DNA from 3 places in the Saccharothrix sp. 6-C genome. Region 2 is predicted to be linked to each of the others. Evidence: riboswitches for the same ligand, from Rfam matches in the RefSeq annotation. Region 2 holds a riboswitch; each other region holds the start of a gene.
What was found. Region 2 has a riboswitch for glycine ahead of gcvH (glycine cleavage system protein GcvH). Riboswitches for the same ligand answer to the same signal wherever they lie in the genome.

Region 1 (7,558 bases), 780 kb from region 2:
ACTCGACGCCGCCCGCCACCACCAGGTCCTCGAACCCGGACGCGACCTTGGCCGCGGCCAGGTTCACCGACTCCAGGCCCGACGCGCAGAACCGGTTGAGCTGCATGCCCGCCGGCCGCAGGTCCCACCCGGCCGCCAGCACCGCCGTGCGGGCGATGTCCGCGCCCTGCTCGCCGACCGGCGACACGACGCCGAACACCACGTCGTCCACGGCGGAGGTGTCCAGGTCGTTGCGCCGCGCCAACGCCGCGAGCACCCCGGAAGCCAGGGTGATCGGCTTGACGCTGTGCAGCGAACCGCGCTTTCCCCTGCCACGCGGTGTGCGCACCGCGTCGAAGATCAAGGCTTCGCTCATGTACTCCACGGTAGGCAGCGCGGCCTCGGTTGCCCATGACCTGCCGAGGTGACTTATTAGCTCACCGGGGCGAGCCGGTGGTCCATGATCTCGCCCTCGCCGGCGAACCCCAGCCGCGAGTACAGCCGCCGGGCCGTGTCGTTGCCCCGGAACACGCGCAGCTGCACCCGCGCCCACCCGTGCTCACGCGCCCACGCCAGCACGTCGCCGACCAGCGCCTCGCCGACGCCCCGCCGCCGGAACTCCGGCTTGACCCACATGGAGTACAGGTACAGCACGGTCGGGTCGACCTCGTGCGGCACACCGGCGACGAGCCCGACCGGCTCCGGGTCCCCGGCGACGACCTTCACCCCGCGCTCCGGTGTCAGCAGCTCGCGCCACCGCGCCTCGTCGAACCGCCGCTCCAGGGCCAACGTCGAGCCGAACGCCTCGGGGTCGCTGCCCAGCGCGCTGAGCCGGATGTCACGCCACGTCGCCCAGTCGTCGGGCCCGAGCCGCCGCAGTCGCATACCCCAGTGTGCCGCAAGTCCGCGCGACCTCGCCCGTCGCCGCGCGGCGGCGACGACGGACACTGACTTTTGCGCTCACGATCAACCCGGACGCAGCGCGCTGCGGTCATGGCGGCGCGGGCCGGCCGGTGGGACCGTCGGGACATGCCAACTCGCCGTTCCGCATGGATGACCGAGGACCTGGACCAGTTGCGCAAGCTGGCCCGCACGTTCTTCGAGAAGGAAGCCGTCCCGCACCAGGAGCGCTGGGCCGCGCAGAAGCAGGTGGACCGGGACTTCTGGCGCCAGGCGGGCGGGCTCGGCCTGCTGTGCCTGTCCATCCCGGAGGAGTACGGCGGTGGCGGCGGCACGTTCGCGCACGAGGCCGTGCTGCTGGAGGAGCAGGCCCGGTGCGGCGACACGGCGTGGGGCAACAGCGTGCACAGCGGGATCGTCGCCCACTACATCAACGCCTACGGCACCGAGGAGCAGAAGCGGCGCTGGCTGCCGAAGATGGCCTCGGGCGAGTACGTCGGCGCGATCGCCATGTCCGAGCCCGGCGGCGGCTCCGACCTGCAGAACATCAAGACGCGGGCGCTGCGGCGCGGTGACGAGTACCTGCTGTCGGGCTCGAAGACGTTCATCACCAACGGCGCGCAGGCCGACCTGGTCGTCGTGGTCGCCAAGACCGACCCCGGCCAGGGCGCGACCGGCATCTCGCTGCTGGTCGTGGAGACCGCCCAGGCGGCGGGCTTCCGCCGGGGCCGGGTGCTGGACAAGATCGGGATGCACGGCCAGGACACCGCCGAGCTGTTCTTCGACGACGTCCGCGTGCCCGCGGCGAACCTGCTCGGCACCGGCGAGGGCCAGGGGTTCATCCAGCTGATGCAGCAGCTGCCGCAGGAACGGCTGATCATCGCGGTGGCGTCGATCGCGGGCATCGAGGCGGCGGTGGACCTCACGGTGGCCTACGTCAAGGACCGCACCGCGTTCGGCCGGGAGCTGATCAAGTTCCAGAACACCCGGTTCAAGCTCGCCGAGTGCGCCACCGAGGCCCGCGTGACCAGGGCTTTCGTCGACGAGTGCGTGCAGGAGCACCTGGCGGGCCGGCTCGACGTGCCCACCGCCGCGATGGCCAAGTGGTGGGCCACCGAGCGGCTGTGCCAGGTGGTGGACGAGTGCGTGCAGCTGTTCGGCGGCTACGGCTACATGGCCGAGTACCCGATCGCGCGCGCGTGGGCGGACGCGCGGGTGCAGAAGATCTACGGCGGGACGAACGAGATCATGAAGGAAATCATCGCGAGGTCGCTCTAGTGCCGGGGCCGCTGGAGGGGCTGAAGGTCGTCGAGCTGGCCGGTCTCGCGCCCGCGCCGTTCGGCTGCATGGTGCTGGCCGACCTCGGCGCGTCGGTGGTCCGGGTGGACCGCGTCGGCGGCGGCACGGAGGTGCCGCTGCTCGGCCGCGGGCGGCGCTCGATCGGCGTGGACGTGCGCCGACCCGAGGGCGCCGAGCTGGTGCTGCGCCTGGTCGCGGAGTCGGACGTGCTGGTCGAGGGCTTCCGGCCCGGCGTGACCGAACGGCTGGGCATCGGCCCGGCGCAGTGCCTGGCCCGCAACCCGGGGCTGGTCTACGGCCGGATGACCGGCTGGGGCCAGGACGGGCCGCTGGCCGACCGCGCCGGGCACGACATCAACTACATCGCGGTGGCGGGCGCGCTGGAGCCGATCGGCCGGGCGGGCGCGCCGCCGACCGTGCCGCTCAACCTCGTCGGCGACTTCGGCGGCGGCGGGCTGCTGCTGGCGCTGGGCGTGCTGGCGGCGCTGTACGAGCGGGGGAGGTCCGGGCGCGGGCAGGTGGTGGACGCCGCCATGGTCGACGGCGCGGCGCTGCTGACCACGTTCGTGCACGGGATGTCGTCGGTGGGCGCCTGGCCGGGCGCGCGCGGGACGAACCTGCTGGACGGCGGCGCGCCGTTCTACGACGTGTACGAGGCGGCCGACGGCGGGTTCGTCAGCGTCGGCGCCCTGGAGGACAAGTTCTACGCCGAGCTGCTGGTCGTGCTGGGGCTCGCCGACGCCGGGCTGCCCGGCCGGCACGACCCGGCGAACTGGCCGGAGCTGCGGGCCCGCATCGCCGCCGCGGTGGCGACCCGGACCAGGGACGAGTGGGCCGCGCTCGCGGAGGGCACGGACGCGTGCCTCGCGCCGGTGCTGGCGCCGGGGGAGGCGCCGGGGCACGGGCACAACGCCGGGCGGGGGACGTTCGTCGAGGTCGCGGGGGTGGCGCAGCCCGCGCCCGCGCCGCGCTTCGGTCGCACGCCCGCGGCCACGCCGACCCCGCCGCCCGCGGTCGGCGAGCACACCGCCGAGGTGCTGACCGGGCTGGGGCTGGGCGAGGACGAGATCGCCGCGCTGCGGGCGTCCGGCGTGATCGGGTGATGACCCGATCGAGCAAGGAAAAAGGCGCGCGAAATCACCTGAAGGGGTAACGGAAATGAGAGGCAGCCGTCATCGACCTTTGTCACGCTCGGTGCGTGCTTCGGCGCAATCAGGTGATGGGCTGTGCAGAGGTGGCAGTGTCTGAAGAACCTCGGTGTCCGTGCCAGGGGGTGGGCGAGTGGCCCGTACCTTGGTGATCGGCGGGACCACTGGTCCCCTTGATCGTCCGTTCGGGTGACGCTCGGGGTCCCTCAGGCGTGGTTGCGTGGTGTTCGTGCGACCGGTCGAGGGACGGCGGCGGGTTCGATCGTCATCATCCGGGTGAATGAGGGACCATGGCCGTTGACACGACCGGTGCGGCGCACGGCCGCACCTCCCAGTCGGACGGACGGAGACCGATCAGTGAACGTCAAGAAGGTGGTGACGCTGGCGGCGGTCGCGCTGGTGCTGTTCCTCCTGATCACCCAGCCGAACGAGTCCGCCGAAGCGGTGCGGACCGCGGTCGGGTGGCTCCAGTCCGGCGCCGAGTCGATCATCACCTTCGTTCGCAGCCTCTTCGCCTAGGGGACGCGCGGCAGCCCCGCGAACTCCGCTCAATGCGGTCACGATCGGTGACCACGGCCCTCGAACGTTGCACCGTACGGGTGGAATGAGGGCTATAACGCCCTGGTAACAGGGTTTTTGACAAACCAGGGTCTAGCGGTTGTCGGTACCCGCTAATACGGTGCGTCGCATTGGCTGATCTTCGACCGATGAGGAGGCAGAATGGTCGAGGACTCCGGAGTCGACGAGCTGTTGCGGCAGTGGGCGGCTGAGCGCTCGGACGACGCCGAGCTGCAGGAGGTGAACCGGATCAAGGACGCGTGGCTCGCGGAAGCGCCGCCGTCCGCGCCGGGGATCCCGGTGCAGCGGGCGAATGGCGGTCCCCGCGGCCTGGTGAAGGTCGAGTCCGCGGATCCGGCGTACGTGGCGGCGATGCGGAAGCGGGCGCCCGAGGTGCCCGAGCCCCTGCTCGCCGCGGCCGCCAGCTACTGGCAGCTGGTGGGCGACCTGTCCGAGGCGGAGCAGTGGTGGGACGCGGGCATCAGCCCGCTGGACCAGCGCGCTCTCGACTACCGGGCGGCCGGGCTCTCGCCCGCCGACCTCGGTCGTCGCCTCGGCCCGATGACGGTGCTCCAGCACCTGCGTCGGGGTAGCGCGGCGGCCTGGTGCGTGGCCAGGTTGCAGAGGCAACGCCGGGACGGCGTGGCCTAGGTCCGACGAGTCGGGGCGGGCTCCTGAGGTCGAGGAGCCCTCACCGTGGAGGGTGCGGGCTCCCGTGCGGGGAGCCCCAGCCCCGTGCGAAGTACTCTTGAGGCGTGCGAGGCCTCATCACCCCCCAGCGCCTGGCCATCGGGGCCGTCTGCCTGGCGTCGCTGGTCGTGTGCTGCGGCCTGGCCTACTGGCAGTGGGACCGGTTCTCCCAGGCCGGCGGCACGTTCCAGAACCTGGGTTACGTGTTCCAGTGGCCGCTGTTCGGCCTCTTCCCCGCGTTCATGGTGTGGCGCATCCGCAGGCTGGACGCCCGCCGCCGGGCCGAGGCCGCCGACGAGGCCGCGCCGGAGCCGGTGGCCGCGCCGTCGCGGCCGGTCGTTACCGTTGAGCCCGTCAGAGCGCCCGTGCGGGACGACGAGGACGAAGAGCTCGCGGCCTACAACCGCATGCTCGCCGAACTCAACGCGCGGGACCAGCGGTGAGCGAAGGTAGGGCGATGAGCGGCGCGTTGACCAGGTTCCGGTTCATGGCTTACGTGGTCGGTGTCGGCCTGCTGCTGCTCGTGGTCGGCATGATCGCCAAGTACGCGGGCGGCAACGCGGGCATGGTGCAGGTCATCGGCCCCATCCACGGCTTCCTCTACGCGGTGTACCTGGTGCTCACCGTCGACCTCGCGCTCAAGTCCCGCTGGTCGATCAAGGGCACGGTGCTGGTGCTGCTCGCGGGCACGATCCCGTTCGTGTCGTTCTACGCCGAGCGCAAGGTGGTCGAGAGCGTCCGGGCCGAGAAGAGCCTGTGACCGGGCTTGACCCCGCCCGCCGGGCACCCCTAGCGTCTGGCGGTACCAACTGAACACGGCCGTCGATGTCGCGCGGGAGAGTCCCCGAGCGGGGCGCCGAAGGAGCAACTCCTCCCCGGAATCTCTCAGGCCCAGGTACCGCGCGACGAAGGCAACTCTGGAAAGCAGGCGCACCCGGTGCGCCTCGCCCACGGTGCAAGCCGCCCTCACCCGGTGGCGAAGCTCTCAGGCTCATGGCAGAGGGGGAGGCTCACTCGACGAGGAGTCTCCGGTGGACCGTGTCATCCTTTCGCTCGTGAATCTCTCGGACGTGCCCGCCCGTCGACCCGACCGGTCGGCCCATCGGCATGTCCGCACCCAGGGAGGGCCCGCCTGATGGAAAGCCGCCGCACGCCCCTGCACGCCGAACACGAGGCGTTGGGGGCCATGTTCACCGACTTCGCGGGCTGGCGGATGCCGCTGCGCTACGACAGCGAGCTGGCCGAGCACCACGCGGTGCGCACGTCGGCGGGCCTGTTCGACCTGACCCACATGGGTGAGATCCTGCTCACCGGCCCGGAGGCGGGCGCCGCGCTGGACCACGCCCTGGTCGGCCACGCGTCCGCGATCGGCGTCGGCCGCGCCCGCTACACGATGATCTGCGAGGCCGACGGCGGGGTGATCGACGACCTGATCGTGTACCGCCTCGACCCCTCCGCGCCCACCGCCGGGGGACGCACGTCGGCCGGCCACGACGAGTACCTCGTCGTGGCCAACGCCTCCAACGCCGCCGTCGTGCACGCGGCCCTGGTCGAGCGGGCCGAGGGCTTCGACGCGACCGTCACGGACGCCTCGACCGACTACGCGCTGCTCGCCGTGCAGGGCCCGAAGGCCACCGCCATCCTCGCCGGCCTCACACCGACCGACCTGGCCGCGGTGAAGTACTACGCGTCGTACCCGACCGAGGTCGCCGGCAAGCCCGTGCTGCTGGCCCGCACCGGCTACACCGGCGAGGACGGCTTCGAGCTGTTCGTCGCCCCGGACGACGCCGCGCACGTCTGGCAGGCCCTGCTCGAGGCGGGCGCGCCGCACGACCTCAAGCCCGCCGGCCTCGGCTGCCGCGACACGCTGCGGCTGGAGGCGGGCATGCCGCTGTACGGCAACGAGCTGGGCCGCGACCGCACGCCGTTCCAGGCGAACCTGGGCCGGGTGGTGAAGCTGGACAAGCCGGGTGACTTCGTCGGCCGCGAGGCGCTGGCCGCCGTCGCCGAGCGGGGCGCCGAGCAGGTGCTGGTCGGCCTGAAGACCGCCTCGCGCCGCGCGCCGCGGCACGGCTACCCGGTGCTGGACGCCTCCGGCGCCCGGATCGGCGAGGTGACCAGCGGCGCGTTGTCGCCGACCCTGGGCTACTCGGTGGCGATGGCGTACGTCACCGTCGGCAACACCGAGCCGGGCACGCGGCTCTCGGTGGACGTCCGCGGCAGGCACGAGCCGGTCGAAGTCGTCGCACTGCCCTTCTACAAGCGCACCTCGTAAGGGAGACCCCACACATGTCCGAGCACTTCAACACCTCCCTCGCGGAGTTCGACCCGGAGGTCGCGGACGCCGTCGCCGCCGAGCTGCACCGGCAGCAGAGCACGCTGGAGATGATCGCCTCGGAGAACTTCACGCCGGTGTCGGTGCTCCAGGCGCAGGGGTCGGTGCTGACGAACAAGTACGCCGAGGGCTACCCGGGCCGCCGCTACTACGGCGGCTGCGAGAACGTCGACGTGATCGAGCGGCTGGCGATCGAGCGGGTCAAGGCGCTGTTCGGCGCGGGCTTCGCGAACGTGCAGCCGCACTCGGGCGCGCAGGCCAACGCGTGCGCGATGTTCGCCCTGCTCCAGCCGGGGGACACGATCCTGGGCCTCGACCTCGCGCACGGCGGCCACCTCACCCACGGCATGCGGATCAACTTCTCCGGCAAGCTCTACCACGTGGTGCCCTACCACGTGTCGGACTCCGACGGCCGGGTCGACATGGCCGAGGTGGAGCGGCTGGCGACCGAGCACAAGCCGAAGCTGATCGTGGCCGGCTGGTCGGCGTACCCGCGCCAGTTGGACTTCGCCGAGTTCCGCCGGATCGCCGACTCGGTGGGCGCGTACCTGATGGTCGACATGGCGCACTTCGCCGGCCTGGTGGCGGCGGGCCTGCACCCGAGCCCCGTGCCGCACGCGCACGTGGTGACCACGACCACGCACAAGAC
Region 2 (7,558 bases):
CATGTTCGCCACGCAGTAGAAGACGGTGTCGTGCACCTGGTAGGTCGGGTCGGCGTGCGTGGTCGGCCGCGAGTCGGCGAAGCAGCCGCCCTGGTCGATCGCGATGTCCACGAGGACCGAGCCGGGCTTCATGTCGGCCACCAGGTCGTTGCCGACGAGCTTCGGCGCCTTCGCGCCGGGCACCAGCACCGCGCCGATGACCAGGTCCGCCTCGCGGACGGCCTCCTCGACCGCGTACCGGTTGGACGTCACGGTGCGCAGGCGGCCCTGGTAGAGCGCGTCGATGTGGCGCAGCCGGTCCACGCTGGTGTCCAGGACCTGCACGTCCGCGCCCATGCCGACGGCGATCGCCGCCGCGTTGAGGCCCGCCACGCCGCCGCCGATCACGACCACCCGCGCCGGGTGCACGCCCGGCACGCCGCCGGGCAGCACGCCGCGCCCGCCGGACGGCTTCATCAGCGAGTACGCGCCCACCTGCGGCGCGAGCCTGCCCGCCACCTCGGACATCGGCGCCAGCAGCGGCAGGGCGCCGTTCGGCGTCTGCACGGTCTCGTAGGCGACGGCGGTGGTGCCGGAGTCCAGCAACGCCTGCGTCAGCGGCCGGTCGGCGGCCAGGTGCAGGTACGTGAACAGGACCTGGCCCTTGCGCAGCCGCGGGTACTCCTCGGCGATCGGCTCCTTGACCTTGAGCACCAGGTCGCCCTCGGCCCACACGTCGTCCGCGCCGGGCAGCACCTTCGCGCCCGCGGCCAGGTACTCCTCGTCGGTGATGGCCGAACCGAGGCCCGCGCCGGCCTCGACCACCACGTCGTGGCCGCGCTGGGTCAGCTCGTGGGCGCCCGCCGGGGTCAGCGCGACGCGGTACTCGTGGTTCTTGATCTCACGGGGGACGGCGATCCGCACGGTGGGCTCCTTCGGCCGTTGTTACACCAAAGGTCCGGTAACGGGTATTCGGTGTCATCGTGCCGCCGGCACCAACGGGCCGGTTCGGCGTTGTGCTGATCGAACAAGCCCGGTGGCGCGTTGACACCCGTCGGGCCCGGCACCTAGCGTGCGGGCCAACCAACTGAACATCGGCCGCGGCGCGCCAGGAGCGCCGGAACCCGCGCGGGAGAGACCTCGGTGAACGTGCCGGGGCGCCGAAGGAGCAAGTACCCCGCACACTCTCAGGCAGCGAGAACCGCTCGGGTGAGGCGACTCTGGAAAGCGCGCCCAACCGCGCGCACCCACGGTGCAAGCCGGGTCGGACCGACGGTCAGCCGTCGCGACACCCCGGCGAAGCTCTCAGGTCCCAGGACAGAGTGGGGCTCTGGTGGACCTTGCCGTGAGGGAGCGCTGTCGTGACTTATCCGGACAACCTGCTGTACACGCCAGAACACGAGTGGGTGGACTGGGCGCCGGGTACCCAAGAGCCCGTGGCGGTCGGCATCACGTCGTACGCGGCGGACTCGTTGGGTGACATCGTGTTCGTGGAGCTGCCCGAGGTGGGCGCCGTGGTGACGTCCGGCCAGGTGTGCGGCGAGCTGGAGTCGACCAAGTCGGTCAGCGACCTGTACGCGCCGGTCAGCGGCGAGGTGGTGGAGGTCAACCCGACTGCCGTGCGCGACCCCTCGTTGATCAACAACGACCCGTACGGGGCCGGTTGGCTGTTCAAGGTGGCCGTGACCGACGCGTCCGGGCTGCTGACCGCGGTGAAGTACGCGGAACTGACCGGGGACTGACGTCATGGCGATCAGCGTGTTCGACCTGTTCTCCGTGGGCATCGGACCGTCGAGCTCGCACACGGTGGGCCCGATGCGCGCGGCGATGATGTTCGCGCAACGGCTTCGGCCCTCGGCGGCCTCGGTCGACCGGGTGCACGTGGAGCTGTTCGGCTCGCTCGGCGCGACCGGGCACGGGCACGGCAGCCCCAAAGCGGTGCTGCTCGGCCTGGAGGGCTCCCGGCCGGAGGAGGTCGACCCCGAAGAGGCCGAACGGCGGGTGGCGGAGATCCGCGCCACGGGACGGCTGCGGCTGGCCGGCGCGCGGGAGATCGCGTTCACCGAGGACACCGACCTGGTGATGCACCGGCGCAAGTCGTTGCCGCTGCACCCCAACGGCATGAGCTTCACCGCCCACTCGGGTGCCGCCGTGGTCGACTCGGCGGTGTACTACTCCGTCGGCGGCGGGTTCGTGGTGGACGACACGGCCACCGGCGCCGACCGGATCAAGGCCGACGAGACACCGGTCGCGCACCCGTTCCGGACGGGTGACGAGCTGCTGGCGCGGTGCCGGGAGACCGGCCTGTCGATCAGCGAGGTCATGCTGGCCAACGAGCTGTCGTGGCGCGACGAGCGGTCGGTGCGCTCGGGGCTGCTGGGGATCTGGGAGGTGATGCAGCAGTGCGTCGAGCGCGGCTGCACGCAGACCGGCGTGCTGCCCGGTGGCCTGAAGGTGCGGCGGCGCGCGGCCGAGATGCGGCAGCGGATGACCGCCGAGCACTACGCCACCGACCCGTTGCGGGTGATGGACTGGGTGACGCTGTTCGCGTTGGCGGTGAACGAGGAGAACGCCGCCGGCGGCCGCGTGGTGACCGCGCCGACCAACGGCGCGGCCGGCATCGTGCCCGCCGTGCTGCACTACTACACCCGCTTCGTGCCGGGCGCGTCCGACGACGGCGTGGTGCGGTTCCTGCTGACGGCGGGCGCGGTCGGCGTGCTGTTCAAGGAGAACGCCTCGATCTCCGGCGCCGAGGTCGGGTGCCAGGGCGAGGTCGGCTCGGCGTGCTCGATGGCGGCGGGCGGGCTGGCCGAGGTCATGGGCGGCACGCCGGAGCAGGTGGAGAACGCGGCCGAGATCGCCATGGAGCACAACCTGGGGCTCACGTGCGACCCGATCGGGGGACTGGTCCAGATCCCGTGCATCGAGCGCAACGCGTTGGCGTCGATCAAGGCGATCACCGCGGCGCGGATGGCGTTGCGCGGCGACGGCTCGCACTTCGTCTCCTTGGACAAGGTCATCAAGACCATGCGTGAGACGGGCAAGGACATGAAGGTCAAGTACAAGGAGACGGCCCGCGGCGGCCTGGCCGTGAACGTCATCGAGTGCTGACCTGGGGCGTGGGAGGCGGTGGACGGCCGCCTCGCACGCCCGCCTGGTCAGGGCAGGACGGCCTCGATCGCCTTGACGACGGCCTCGTCCTCGGGCTCGGTGCGCGGCCGGAACCTCGCGACGACCTCGCCGGACGGGGCCAGCAGGAACTTCTCGAAGTTCCACTGCACGTCGCCGGCCGCGCCGTCGGTGTCCGCGAACGCCGTCAGCTCGGTGTACAGCGGGTGCCGGGACGGGCCGTTCACCTCGACCTTCTCGAACAGCGGGAACGTGACGCCGTAGGTGGTGGAGCAGAACGTGGCGATCTCCTCCGCCGTGCCCGGCTCCTGCCCGGCGAACTGGTTGCACGGGAACCCGACCACGGAGAACCCCTGGGCCGCGTACCGCTCCTGCAACCGCTCCAGGCCCTGGTACTGGGGCGTCAGCCCGCACTTCGAGGCGACGTTCACCACCAGCACCGCCTTGCCGGCCAACTCGCCCAGGCTCGACGGCTCACCGGACAGCGTGCGCAGCGGGATGTCGTGGATGCTCATGCCCGCGAGGCTACGTGCCGTTCGACGAGCGCACGCAGGGCCGTCATCTCCGCCGCCAGCGCGGTCACGCCCGCCGCCGTCACCCGGACCCACGTCCGGGGCCGCTTGCCGTCGTACCCCTTCTCCACCGAGACCAGCCCGGCCTGCTCCAGCACCGCGATGTGCCGCGACAGGTTGCCCGCGGTCAGCTCCAGGGTCGACCGCAGGTAGCCGAACTCGACCCGCTTCGCCTCCGCCGCCACGGTGAGGATGCCCAGCCGGTGCTTCTGGTGCACCACGTCGTCCAGCGACGCGGTCGGGTGCTCAGCCACGCCGCAAACCCGCCAAGCCGCCGACGACGAGCACCAACCCGGGCAGCACGACCACGCTGCCCAACGACCACGTGCTGGGCGTGACGCCCTCCAGTGGCGTGAAGCCGGCGGACACGCACAGCGCGACCAGGTACGCCGCCGTGATGGTGGTGAACCGGGTGCTGCGCTCCACCGCCGCCAGCACCACCAGGCCGAGGCCGATGGCGATGAACTGCCCGATCGCCGGCTGGTCGTGCTGGAGGACCGCCGTGCCCAGCACGGCCGCCGTCAGGGTCGCCGCGCGCGGCGCCTTCCACCGCCACAGCACGGTCGCCGCGGCGAGCACGATCAGCCCGACCGCGGTGCCCGAGGAGAACCTGAACGGCAGGTGGTCCAGGGCCAGGCCGACCACCGGGCCGCCCAGGCCGATCGCCAGCGCGCCGAGGTAGCCCTCGGTGGACGTCTCGATGCCCACCCGCGCGCCACGTCCGCGGTACCACCACACCGTCGCGAGCCCGCCCACCACCAGGACGGCCGTCCAGTACACGCCGAGCGCCACTGGGTGCCGCACGTCGAACCCGCGCGACGCCGACCCCGGCGCGTGCAGCGGCACGGCCAGGAACGACGCGACGCCGAAGAACAGCAGCGGGAACGAGTAGGCGTGCCGGTCCTCCCGCGCCCGGCGGCGCAGCTCGGCCAGGTCACCCAGCAGGTCTGCCACCCAATCAGGTTTGCACCGCAAACCGGCCACGTCAACCGCGTGGCCGGAAGATGGTCACCACCACCCGCAGCCCGAGCAGCACGCTGATGACCAGCAGGTTGTAGCCGAACACCTGGAACAGCGAGATGTCCGGACCGACCCGCGGCCCGCCGTCCGCGCCCAGCAGCAGCACCGCCATCACGCCCGCCGTCGCGCCGAGCACGGTCAGCATCACCTGGTGCAGCAGCGAGACGATGAACTGCCGGTCGCGCTCGTCGGCGAACAGCCGCATGCTCAGCCCCAGCCGGCCCTGCTCCAACGCGCTGGAGATCCGGTCCGCCCGCCGGGGCAGCCGCCGCAGCATGGGCAGCACCGCGTGCAGCTCCTCGGTCACGGTGCGCTTCAGCGACTCGGGTGTGAGGTGCGCGCTGAACTGCTTGTCCGCGAACGACCGCGACTCGACCACGATGTTGAAGCCCGGCGACAACGCGGCCAGCGTGCCCTCCACCGTGGCCAGCGCCCGGAACACCGCCGCGATCTCCGGCGGGATGCTCAGCCCGTACCGGTAGACCAGCTTGAACAGGTCTCCGAACATCTCGACGTCCGGCCGCATCCCGGTGCTGAGGTGCCGTGCCATGAACTGCCCGAGCGCGCGTTCCAGCTGCTGTTCGTCGATCTCGTCGGGCCGCGCCACCAGCTCCAGCAGCGCGTCGCGCAGGCCGGCCGGGTCGCCGTGGTCGATGGCGAGCAGCAGCTTGCCCAGCGCGGACCGCAGCTGCGCGTCGATCCGGCCGACCGAGCCGAAGTCCAGCATGCCGAGCCTGCCGTCACCCAGCAGCATGATGTTGCCGGGGTGCGGGTCGGCGTGGAAGACGCCGTTGAGCATCACCTGGCGCAGCAGCGCGTCCAGGAGGGTGCGGGCCAGCGCGTCCCGGTCCACCGACTCCAGCGACGCCGACCGCACGGGCGCGCCGTCCAGCCGTTGCATGACCAGCACGCGTGCCGTGCAGAGGTCCTCGTGCACGGCGGGCAGCACCACGTCCGTGCCGTCGGACGCCGCCCGCACGGCCGCCAGGTTGCGCGCCTCGACCCGGAAGTCCAGCTCCTCGCGCAACGCGGCGGAGAACCCGGCGGCCAGGTCGCGCACCCCGATCGCCTTGCCCCACCGGGTCTTGTCGTGCATCGTCGACGCGAGCCGGATCACGATGTCCAGGTCGGCCTCGGCGACCCGCCGCACGCCCGGCCGCTGCACCTTCACCACCACGTCCTCGCCGGACTTCAGCCGTGCCCGGTGCACCTGCGCGACGGACGCGGCGGCGATCGGCCGCTCGTCGAACTCGGCGAACACGTCCTCCGGCGGCTGCCCCAGCTCGGCCACCAGCACCTCGCGCACCGCGGGCCACGGCGCCGCGGGCACCTTGTCCTGCAACAGCGCCAGCTCGTCGACCACGTCCGGCGGCAGCAGGTCCGGCCGCGTGGACAGCACCTGGCCGAGCTTGACGAACGTGACACCGCCCTCCTCCAGCGCCAGCCGCAGCGACCGCGCCAACCGGGTGTCGGTGCGCTCCCGCCCGCGCAGGTAGGGGCCGAGGCCGTGGCGGAACGCGATCGCGGTGATCCGGGAGTAGCGGCGGGCGCGCGAGATCCGCCCGCGCAGGGCGCGCCACCACTCGGTGGGCGGCGGGATCGACCCGGTCGGCACCACGATCTCGGCGAAGGTCAGCAGCGCGATCATCATCAGCAGCGCGATGCCGACCTGCACGGTGGCCAGCGCGGGCGTGGTCTCCGGGCCCGGCATGGCGTTCAGCGCGGCCTCGCTCATCGACAGGCCGACCATGCACGCGAGTGTGGTGCGGATCAACCCGACGTGGAGCCCGAGGATGCGGCGCGCGGCCAGGGCCATGCCGAGCACCAGCGCCAGGAACGTCGTCGGAACACCGACCGTGTACAGCAGGAAATCACCCATACGTCTTCCCCCAAGCGGTTCGCGCGGAGGATAGAACGGGCTTCCTGAGACGGTGCGTGTCTGACGGAAAGGTCCGATCACACGGATGGCTCAGGGGAGGCGATCACCCGGTAGTGGTTTCGGGTAGTGCCGTGTGGCGTCCCCGTTTCACGAGTGTGAAGAGTGTTGACGTTCGGGTGCGGTAGTCCCTACGGTCGCCTGAGAGGTCCGAGGACCTTCGCACGATCCCGTGGAGGGCCACGACTTCGGCGGCGGTGTCGCGGGCCCTCCACGGGTGTGCTGCCCCGGTGCCGGTCGCCGGGTCAGAAGTCGAAGACCGGGCCGGTCTCCGCGCGCATGACGCACGGGTTCGCGAACTCGGCCTCGAACGACCGAGTCTCGCCGCGCCACGTGCCGGACGCCGTGACGCGCACCGGGTCGTACTCCAGCGTGCACAGGCCCTGGCCGGTCGACAGGCCGTCGACCTGGCCGTCCACATCGGACAGCGCGAGGCACGCCTCGTCCGCCCTGGGGTGCAGCCCGCCGGCGGGCTCGCAGGTCAGGTTCGAGAAGAGGACTGAGTCGGCGCGCTGCACGCTGAGCACGAAAGAGGACTCCGGCGCGGAGAACGCGGGGATCAGCGCGGCGATCGCCGCGAACAACGGGAGTGGTGCCATGCTCCACAGCCTGGACGCCGATTACCGCTGAACTCCAGGCATCTCACCGGATCGTGTGGTTTCCGGCAAGATCGACTCAGGTCGGCCCTGCCCGGTTGCGCTACCCGTGGGTAATTGTCGAAGTGATCTGATGTGACGTGGCTCACTGTCGAGGTGGCTGCGCGCCCGCGCGGGCCAGGGTGGGTGGATGGCTTCCGAGGTGCGCAGGGTGGCGCTCGCCAGTTCCGCCGGGAACGCGGTGGAGTTGTACGACTTCCTGCTCTACGGCACCGCGTCCGCGCTGGTGTTCGACAAGCTGTTCTTCCCGTCCTTCGACCCGCGCA
Region 3 (7,558 bases), 1.1 Mb from region 2:
GGGTGTTGAGCATCGGGGCGGTGCTGGCCCAGCTGCGGCCCGACTTCCCCGACGTCACCATCTCCAAGATCCGATTCCTGGAGTCGGAGGGCTTGGTCCGCCCGGCGCGCACGGCCTCGGGGTACCGGCAGTTCACGTCCGCCGACGTGGACCGCCTGCGGTACGTCCTGTCCGCACAACGGGACAGGTACCTGCCGCTGAAGGTCATCAAGGAGCAGTTGGACGCGGCCGACCAGAAGGCGACCCGCGGGGTCGACCTCACCCCGGCCGCCGGGCACCGGGTCACCCGCGAAGACCTGCTGGCGCGAGCGGGCATCGAGCCGGGCGTGTTGGCGGACCTGGAGCAGCACGGCCTGATCAGGCCGGGTGCGGGCGGGTTCTACGACCACGAGGCGGTGCAGATCGCGTCCACCGTGCGGGCGATGGCCGAGCACGGGCTGGAGGCGCGCCACCTGCGCCCGTTCCGCGCCGCGGCCGACCGCGAGGTCGGGCTGGTGGAGCAGGTCGTCGGCGCGGGGCGCCAACCGCGCGAACGTGACGAGGTCGTGCGGGAGTTGGCGGCGCTGTCCGTAACGCTGCACACACTCTTGGTGAAGGTGGGCCTGCGTGACGTCGTCGGACGCCCGGTTTCGCCGAGGTGAACGCGTGTCCGCATCGTGATCGGAAGCGGGCGGGCGGTTGCGCACAGGGCCCGCTTGGCGGGTAGCGTCGAAAGAGTACGTGGGGGATCCTCGTTGGTAGCGGGGACGCCAGAATTTCAGCGCGCTGAGGGAGGCGAGACCCGATGAGCGAAATGCGCGTCGTCGGCGTGCGGGTGGAACTGCCCGCCAACCAGCCGATCCTGCTGCTGCGCGAAACCGAGGGCGAACGGTACCTGCCGATCTGGATCGGATCGGTCGAGGCCACGGCGATCGCGTTGGAGCAGCAAGGTGTCCGTCCTGCCCGGCCGTTGACGCACGACCTGCTCAAGGACGTCATCGGGGCACTCGGCCGGCAGTTGGAGCAGGTGCGGATCACGGACCTGCAAGAAGGCACGTACTTCGCCGAGCTGGTCTTCGACGGCGACATCCGGGTGTCCGCGCGGCCGAGCGACTCGGTGGCGCTGGCGCTGAGGATCGGCGTGCCGATCCACGCGGAGGAGTCGGTGCTGGCGGAAGCCGGCCTCATCATCCCGGACGAGCAGGAGGACGAGGTCGAGAAGTTCCGCGAGTTCCTCGACTCCGTCTCGCCCGAGGACTTCCGCGGCGCGGACACGTAGTTCAGCGTCCGTCCACCCGGGTCCGGGTCCGGGCCCCGCTCCAGGTCGATCGGTGGCCGCGGTCCGGGGGTCCGGAGTCCCGCATGCCCGCCGGCCCCTGCGACCGCGTCCGTCCGCTCCGCGCACCCGGGGATCGGCCTCTCGGTGGCGTCACGCCCGGCTGGGGACAAGCGGGTCGGGTGCTTGACAGGACCGATGGGGTCGGGCGGTGTCGTGAAGGGCCGAGCCGTGCGGTCCCGAGCCGTGAACGGCGTCTCGCGGGCGTGTGCGGTCCGTTGTGGATCGGGTCCACGTGATCCCTCCGAGGGTCACGCGGCTGGGTTACACAACGTCAACCTTGATCGGCTAAACGATCACTAAACGTCACCCGAATGGCTTACGACGGCCGACTCTCTCAACCTCAACCTCACGTTGAGGTCAGACACGTCCCGCGCGTCGCGTTGACCTGCCCCCTAGGCGGTCTTACCGTCGAACTCAGGTGAATTGCCACGGTGTGATTCGGACACCGCGGCGGCTTCACGTTGGTCGCCGGTCGTCGTGACCGGACCGAGGGGAGGCAGGCGTGGTCGAGGAAGCGCCCATCCGGGCCGGATCCGGCGAACAGGGTGAGCTGTTCCCGGACTCCTCGCTGCCGGACGAACTGGTCGGGTACCGCGGCCCCGCCGCGTGCCAGATCGCGGGCATCACCTACCGCCAGCTGGACTACTGGGCGCGCACGGGGCTGGTCAACCCGACGATAAGGAGTGCCCAGGGCTCCGGCAGCCAACGGCTCTACTCGTTCAAGGACATCCTGGTCCTCAAGGTCGTCAAGCGGCTGCTGGACACCGGTGTCTCGTTGCAGAACATCCGGGTCGCGGTCGACCACCTGCGTCGCCGCGGCGTGCAGGACCTGGCCCGGATCACGCTGTTCAGCGACGGCACCACCGTCTACGAGTGCACGTCGCCGGAAGAGGTGGTCGACCTGCTCCAGGGCGGCCAGGGGGTGTTCGGGATCGCCGTCTCCGGCGCGATGCGGGAGATCAGCGGCACGATCCACGACTTCCCCGCCGAACGGGCGGACGGCGCGGAGATCGTGGAGCCGGCCAACGACGAGCTGTCCCGTCGCCGCCGGACCAGGGCCATCGGCTGACCGGGCCTGCCGGCGGGCAGGTGACGAGCGGCGCCACGCGGTGAGATCCGCGTCGCGCCGGCGGTGCCGTTCACCCACCTGCCGGGTACGATTTCGCGCGTAGTCGCTTTATCCCGTGCGGGAGAGTCCGAGCCAGTCTCGGCGCCGAAGGAGCAAATCCTCCCCGGAACCTCTCAGGCGCAAGGACCGTGCGGGTGAGACGCCTCTGGAAAGCGGGTCGGCCACCACCGACCGACCCCGCCGACGGTGCAAACCCGACAGCCGGGTGAAGCTCTCAGGCGCCCGACGCCGGGCAGAAGACAGAGGGGGAGGGCAACGGCAGAAGTCTGTCCGGAGCCCTGGAGGCCAGCACCGATGACGCAGGACCGCATCCCCCTCGCCGCACTCGAGCACGGCACCCCGTTCGCCGACCGGCACGTGGGCCCGCGGCCCGCCGAGCTGGCCCGCATCCTCGACGTGATCGGCGTCGGCTCGCTGGAGGAACTGGCGCAGCACGCCGTCCCCGAGTCGATCCGGGAGCGCGACCTGGTGCTGGACCTGCCCGCGCCCGCCACCGAGACCGAGGCGCTGGCCGAGCTGCGCGCCCTCGCCGCGCGCAACCGCCCGATGACGCAGATGATCGGGCTCGGCTACTACGGCACCACCACGCCGCCGGTGATCCGCCGCAACGTGCTGGAGAGCCCCGCCTGGTACACGGCGTACACGCCGTACCAGCCGGAGATCTCCCAGGGCCGCCTCGAAGCGCTGCTCAACTTCCAGACGATGGTCGCCGACCTGACCGGTCTGCCGCTGGCCAACGCGTCGATGCTGGACGAGTCCACCGCCGCCGCCGAGGCGATGACGCTGGTCCGCCGCGCGGGACGGTCGAAGTCGACCAAGTTCGTGGTGGACGCCGACACGCTGCCGCAGACGCTGGCCGTCATCGAGACGCGTGCCGAGCCGCTGGGGATCGAGATCGTCACCGCGGACCTGTCGCAGGGCATCGAGGGCCTCGGCCTCGGCGGCGACTTCTTCGGCGTGCTGCTGTCCTACCCCGGCGCGTCCGGCGTGGTGCGCGACCACGCGGCGGTCGTCGAGGAGATCCACAAGGCCGGCGCGCAGGCCGTCGTCGCCGCCGACCTGCTGGCGTTGACGCTGCTGCGCCCCCCGGGCGAGATCGGCGCGGACGTGGTCATCGGCACCACGCAGAGGTTCGGCGTGCCGATCGGGTTCGGCGGGCCGCACGCGGGGTACATGGCCGTGCGCCAGGGCTTGGAGCGGCAGCTCCCCGGCCGGCTCGTCGGCGTGTCCGTGGACGCCGACGGCTCGCTCGCCTACCGCCTCGCGCTGCAGACGCGTGAGCAGCACATCCGCCGGGAGAAGGCGACCAGCAACATCTGCACCGCGCAGGTGCTGCTCGCGGTGATCGCGTCGATGTACGCGGTGTACCACGGCCCGGAAGGGCTGAAGGCCATCGCGACCCGCGCCCACCGGATGGCGACCGTGCTGGCCGCCGGGCTGCTGGAGGGCGGCGTCGAGGTCGTGCACGGCGAGTTCTTCGACACCGTGCGCGCCCGTGTGGAGGGCCGCGCCGCCGCCGTCGTCTCCGCCGCCCGCGACCTCGGCGTGAACCTGTGGCAGGTCGACGAGGACGTGGTGTCGATCGCGTGCGACGAGACCACCACGCGCGAGCACCTCGTCGCGGTGTGGCAGGCGTTCGGCGTGACGGTCGGCGACGTGGACGGCCTGGACGCCGACACCGCCGACGGCATCCCCGCCGACCTGCGCCGCACCAGCGACTACCTGACCCACCCGGTGTTCCACGCGCACCGCTCCGAGACCGCGCTGCTGCGCTACCTGCGCGCGCTGTCGGACAAGGACGTGGCGCTGGACCGCAGCATGATCCCGCTGGGCTCGTGCACGATGAAGCTCAACGCCACGGCCGAGATGGAGCCCGTGACGTGGCCGGAGTTCGCCGACCTGCACCCGTTCGCGCCCGCGTCGGACGCCGCCGGCCTGCTGACGATCGTCGCGGACCTGGAGCGGTGGCTGGCCGAGGTGACCGGCTACGACGCGGTGTCGTTGCAGCCCAACGCGGGCAGCCAGGGCGAGTTCGCGGGGCTGCTGGCGATCCGCGCCTACCACCTGGCCAACGGCGACTCGCACCGCGACGTGTGCCTGATCCCGTCGAGCGCGCACGGCACCAACGCCGCTTCCGCCGTGATGGCCGGGATGCGGGTCGTGGTCGTCAAGTGCGACGACCGCGGCAACGTGGACGTCGAGCACCTGCGTTCGACGATCGACGCGCACCGCGACTCGCTGGCCGCGATCATGATCACCTACCCGTCGACGCACGGCGTGTACGAGGACACCGTGCGCGAGGTGTGCGGGCTGGTGCACGACGCGGGCGGCCAGGTGTACGTGGACGGCGCGAACCTCAACGCGCTGATCGGCCTGGCGCGGTACGGCAAGTTCGGGTCGGACGTGTCGCACCTGAACCTGCACAAGACGTTCTGCATCCCGCACGGCGGCGGTGGCCCGGGCGTCGGGCCGATCGGCGTGCGCTCGCACCTGGCGCCGTTCCTGCCGAACCACCCGCTCCAGCCGGCGGCCGGCCCGGCGACCGGTGTCGGCCCGATCAGCGCCGCGCCGTGGGGTTCGGCGTCGATCCTGCCGATCTCGTGGGCGTACGTGCGGATGATGGGCGGCGACGGGCTGCGGCGGGCGACGTTGACCGCGGTGGCGGCGGCGAACTACGTGGCGCGCCGGTTGGACGAGCACTTCCCCGTGCTCTACACCGGCGAGGGCGGTTTCGTGGCCCACGAGTGCATCCTCGACCTGCGGCCGATCACCAAGGCGACCGGTGTGACGGTGGACGACGTGGCGAAGCGGCTGGCCGACTACGGGCTGCACGCGCCGACCATGTCGTTCCCGGTGGCGGGCACGCTCATGGTGGAGCCGACGGAGAGCGAGGACCTGGCCGAGATCGACCGGTTCATCGACGCGATGATCGCGATCCGGCACGAGATCGACCGCGTCGGCTCGGGCGAGTGGCCGGCGGACGACAACCCGCTGCGCAACGCGCCGCACACGGCGGCCTGCATCGCGACCGAGTGGGACCACCCGTACAGCCGCGAGGTGGCGGTGTTCCCGGCGGGCGCCTCGGCGCCGAAGATCTGGCCGCCGGTGCGTCGCATCGACGGCGCCAAGGGCGACCGCAACCTGGTCTGCTCCTGCCCGCCGGTCTCGGCCTACGGCGGCTGACCGAGGACGCGTGGCGGGCCACCGACCGAAAGGTGGTGGCCCGCCGTCCCGGTCCGCGACCGGCGGACCGGGGTTGGTTAGAGTCCGCCGGATGAGCCTGGTGACCGTTCGTGATCACGTCTACCTGGTGGGCCACTCGTCCAGTGGGACGCCGAAGGTCGAGGACATCGTCCGGGAGGACGGAGCCGGCCCGGTCGACGTCGACCTGTTGCAGGCTCTCGAGGTCAACGCGCTCGCTCCGGCGGCTCCGCACGCGGTCAAGCACGGCACTCGCCTGCTGGAGCTGGCGTTGGTCACCTCGTACCTGAGGACCACGACCGCCGGCGCCTTCGTGCTGCGCGCCGATGAGTTCAGGTCGAGCGCGCGCCGCATCAAGTCGTTCGTGACCGAGGCCGTGGGCTTGGGGATGCTGACCGAACGCGTCCGGAACACGGAGGGCATCAGCCGGTTCGGGCCGCTGTACGACTTCGACGCCTTGCCCGCCACGTCGGCGGGGCGGTTCGCCCGCTCCGGGGTGCGGCCCGACCTCCTGTTCGCCTTGAAGGGCCAGTGGCTCGCCGGTGAGGCGCGCGGGCGGACGGAACGACGGCCGGTCAGCGTGACGAAGGAACCGTGGGATCGCCTGAACGCGCTGTTGCCGTGGGCGCAGGCCCACGGCGATCACCCGTTGGTGATGACCTGGTGCTACCTCGCCGGCACGGACGTCACCGTCGACGTCTACCGCAAGGCCGGTTCGGAGCAGCGGCTCCCGCTCGACTTCACCGACCGGCGGGACGGGGAGGCGGAAGCACCGGCGGTCGGGTCGCCGGGTGATCGGCGGTCGGGAGACGGCGACACCGAGTACCTCTTCGAGCAGGTGCTCACCACTCGGGCGCGGGTCGAGGAGCAGTTGTACCGCAGCGCGCCACCGACCGGCATCCGCGTCGCGGACCGGCCGTTGCGCGGTGGTTGGGCGCCCTCCGACCTCCTCGCGGGAGAGCCCGGAGCGCTGTTCCTCGGTGTGCTGGAGCGTCCGGTCGGCCCGGTGGAGGGGCTGCGGACCGCTTCCGCGCTCGCGGACCGCGGGACCGACCGCGGGAGCGGTCTGTCCGTGCTGGTCCGCGAGCGGCTGGTCCTCGCCGTGGCGGCCGGGAGGACCGGGCAGCCGTGGGACCTGCTCGGTGGTCAGCGCAGCTCGTAGTCCAGTTCGAACCGGCCCGGCTCGCCCTGCGGCCACGTGAGCCGGCCCGTGCCCGTGAGGCCGGTGAGGTCGCCGGTGGCGGAGGTGACGGTGAACGTGCCGGTGGCGACGCCGTCGCGGTAGCCGCCGGTGTGGTGCAGGACGAAGCTGCCCTCGCGGCCGTTCAAGGTGCCCGTGACGACCTCGTAGCCGGTGGAGGCGCAGGAGCCGTCGTCGGTGTAGGACATGACGAAGCGCAGGTCGCCCGCGGCTTCCAGGTCACCGGTGTAGGCGGTGGTCATGCCGCCGACCGTCTGCTTCGGGCCGGTGACCTCGTCGTGGCGCCTGCCGTCCCACGTGTGCTCGTCCCAGCTCTTCATCTCGGCGTTGGCCTGTGCGGTGCTCATGGGAGTCAGCTTGCCGGGCGTACCTGACAGCTCCTGTCAGGATGGGGCGATGCGTGCCAGCCGGTTGTTGTCCCTGCTCCTGCTGCTCCAGTCGCGCGGCCGGATGACGGCGCGGGAGTTGGCGGACGAGTTGGAGGTCTCGGTCCGGACCGTCTACCGCGACGTGGAGGCGCTGGGCGCGTCCGGCGTGCCCGTGTACGCCGACCGCGGCCCGGCGGGTGGCTACCAGCTCGTCGACGGCTACCGCACCCGGCTCACCGGGCTGACCACCGAGGAGGCCGACTCGCTGTTCCTGGCCGGCCTGCCCGGCCCGGCGGCGGAGCTGGGGTTGGGCGCGGTGGTGGCGGCGGCGCAGCTCAAGG

Region 1: another riboswitch for glycine. It lies ahead of gcvT (glycine cleavage system aminomethyltransferase GcvT); the one in region 2 lies ahead of gcvH (glycine cleavage system protein GcvH).
Region 3: another riboswitch for glycine. It lies ahead of gcvP (aminomethyl-transferring glycine dehydrogenase); the one in region 2 lies ahead of gcvH (glycine cleavage system protein GcvH).

The regions. Positions count from the first base shown of each region.
Region 1 is NZ_CP064192.1:6,656,303-6,663,860, reverse strand. Features, by position in the region: gene IOD16_RS28100 (acetyl-CoA C-acetyltransferase) at 1-355, opposite strand, end outside; gene IOD16_RS28095 (GNAT family N-acetyltransferase) at 412-864, opposite strand; gene IOD16_RS28090 (acyl-CoA dehydrogenase family protein) at 1,033-2,157, shown strand; gene IOD16_RS28085 (CaiB/BaiF CoA transferase family protein) at 2,157-3,281, shown strand; gene IOD16_RS28080 (hypothetical protein) at 3,684-3,845, shown strand; gene IOD16_RS28075 (helix-turn-helix transcriptional regulator) at 4,047-4,535, shown strand; gene IOD16_RS28070 (hypothetical protein) at 4,640-5,017, shown strand; gene IOD16_RS28065 (DUF3817 domain-containing protein) at 5,032-5,334, shown strand; glycine riboswitch at 5,398-5,485, shown strand; glycine riboswitch at 5,487-5,581, shown strand; gene gcvT (glycine cleavage system aminomethyltransferase GcvT) at 5,707-6,849, shown strand; gene glyA (serine hydroxymethyltransferase) at 6,864-7,558, shown strand, end outside.
Region 2 is NZ_CP064192.1:7,434,529-7,442,086, reverse strand. Features, by position in the region: gene ald (alanine dehydrogenase) at 1-903, opposite strand, end outside; glycine riboswitch at 1,099-1,193, shown strand; gene gcvH (glycine cleavage system protein GcvH) at 1,341-1,721, shown strand; gene IOD16_RS31850 (L-serine ammonia-lyase) at 1,726-3,090, shown strand; gene IOD16_RS31845 (glutathione peroxidase) at 3,138-3,623, opposite strand; gene IOD16_RS31840 (transcriptional regulator) at 3,620-3,934, opposite strand; gene IOD16_RS31835 (hypothetical protein) at 3,927-4,634, opposite strand; gene IOD16_RS31830 (ABC1 kinase family protein) at 4,666-6,579, opposite strand; gene IOD16_RS31825 (SSI family serine proteinase inhibitor) at 6,882-7,235, opposite strand; gene IOD16_RS31820 (MFS transporter) at 7,423-7,558, shown strand, end outside.
Region 3 is NZ_CP064192.1:6,317,842-6,325,399, reverse strand. Features, by position in the region: gene ftsR (transcriptional regulator FtsR) at 1-641, shown strand, start outside; gene IOD16_RS26480 (bifunctional nuclease family protein) at 785-1,258, shown strand; gene IOD16_RS26475 (MerR family transcriptional regulator) at 1,821-2,387, shown strand; glycine riboswitch at 2,496-2,586, shown strand; gene gcvP (aminomethyl-transferring glycine dehydrogenase) at 2,742-5,630, shown strand; gene IOD16_RS26465 (hypothetical protein) at 5,722-6,810, shown strand; gene IOD16_RS26460 (DUF3224 domain-containing protein) at 6,795-7,196, opposite strand; gene IOD16_RS26455 (helix-turn-helix transcriptional regulator) at 7,246-7,558, shown strand, end outside.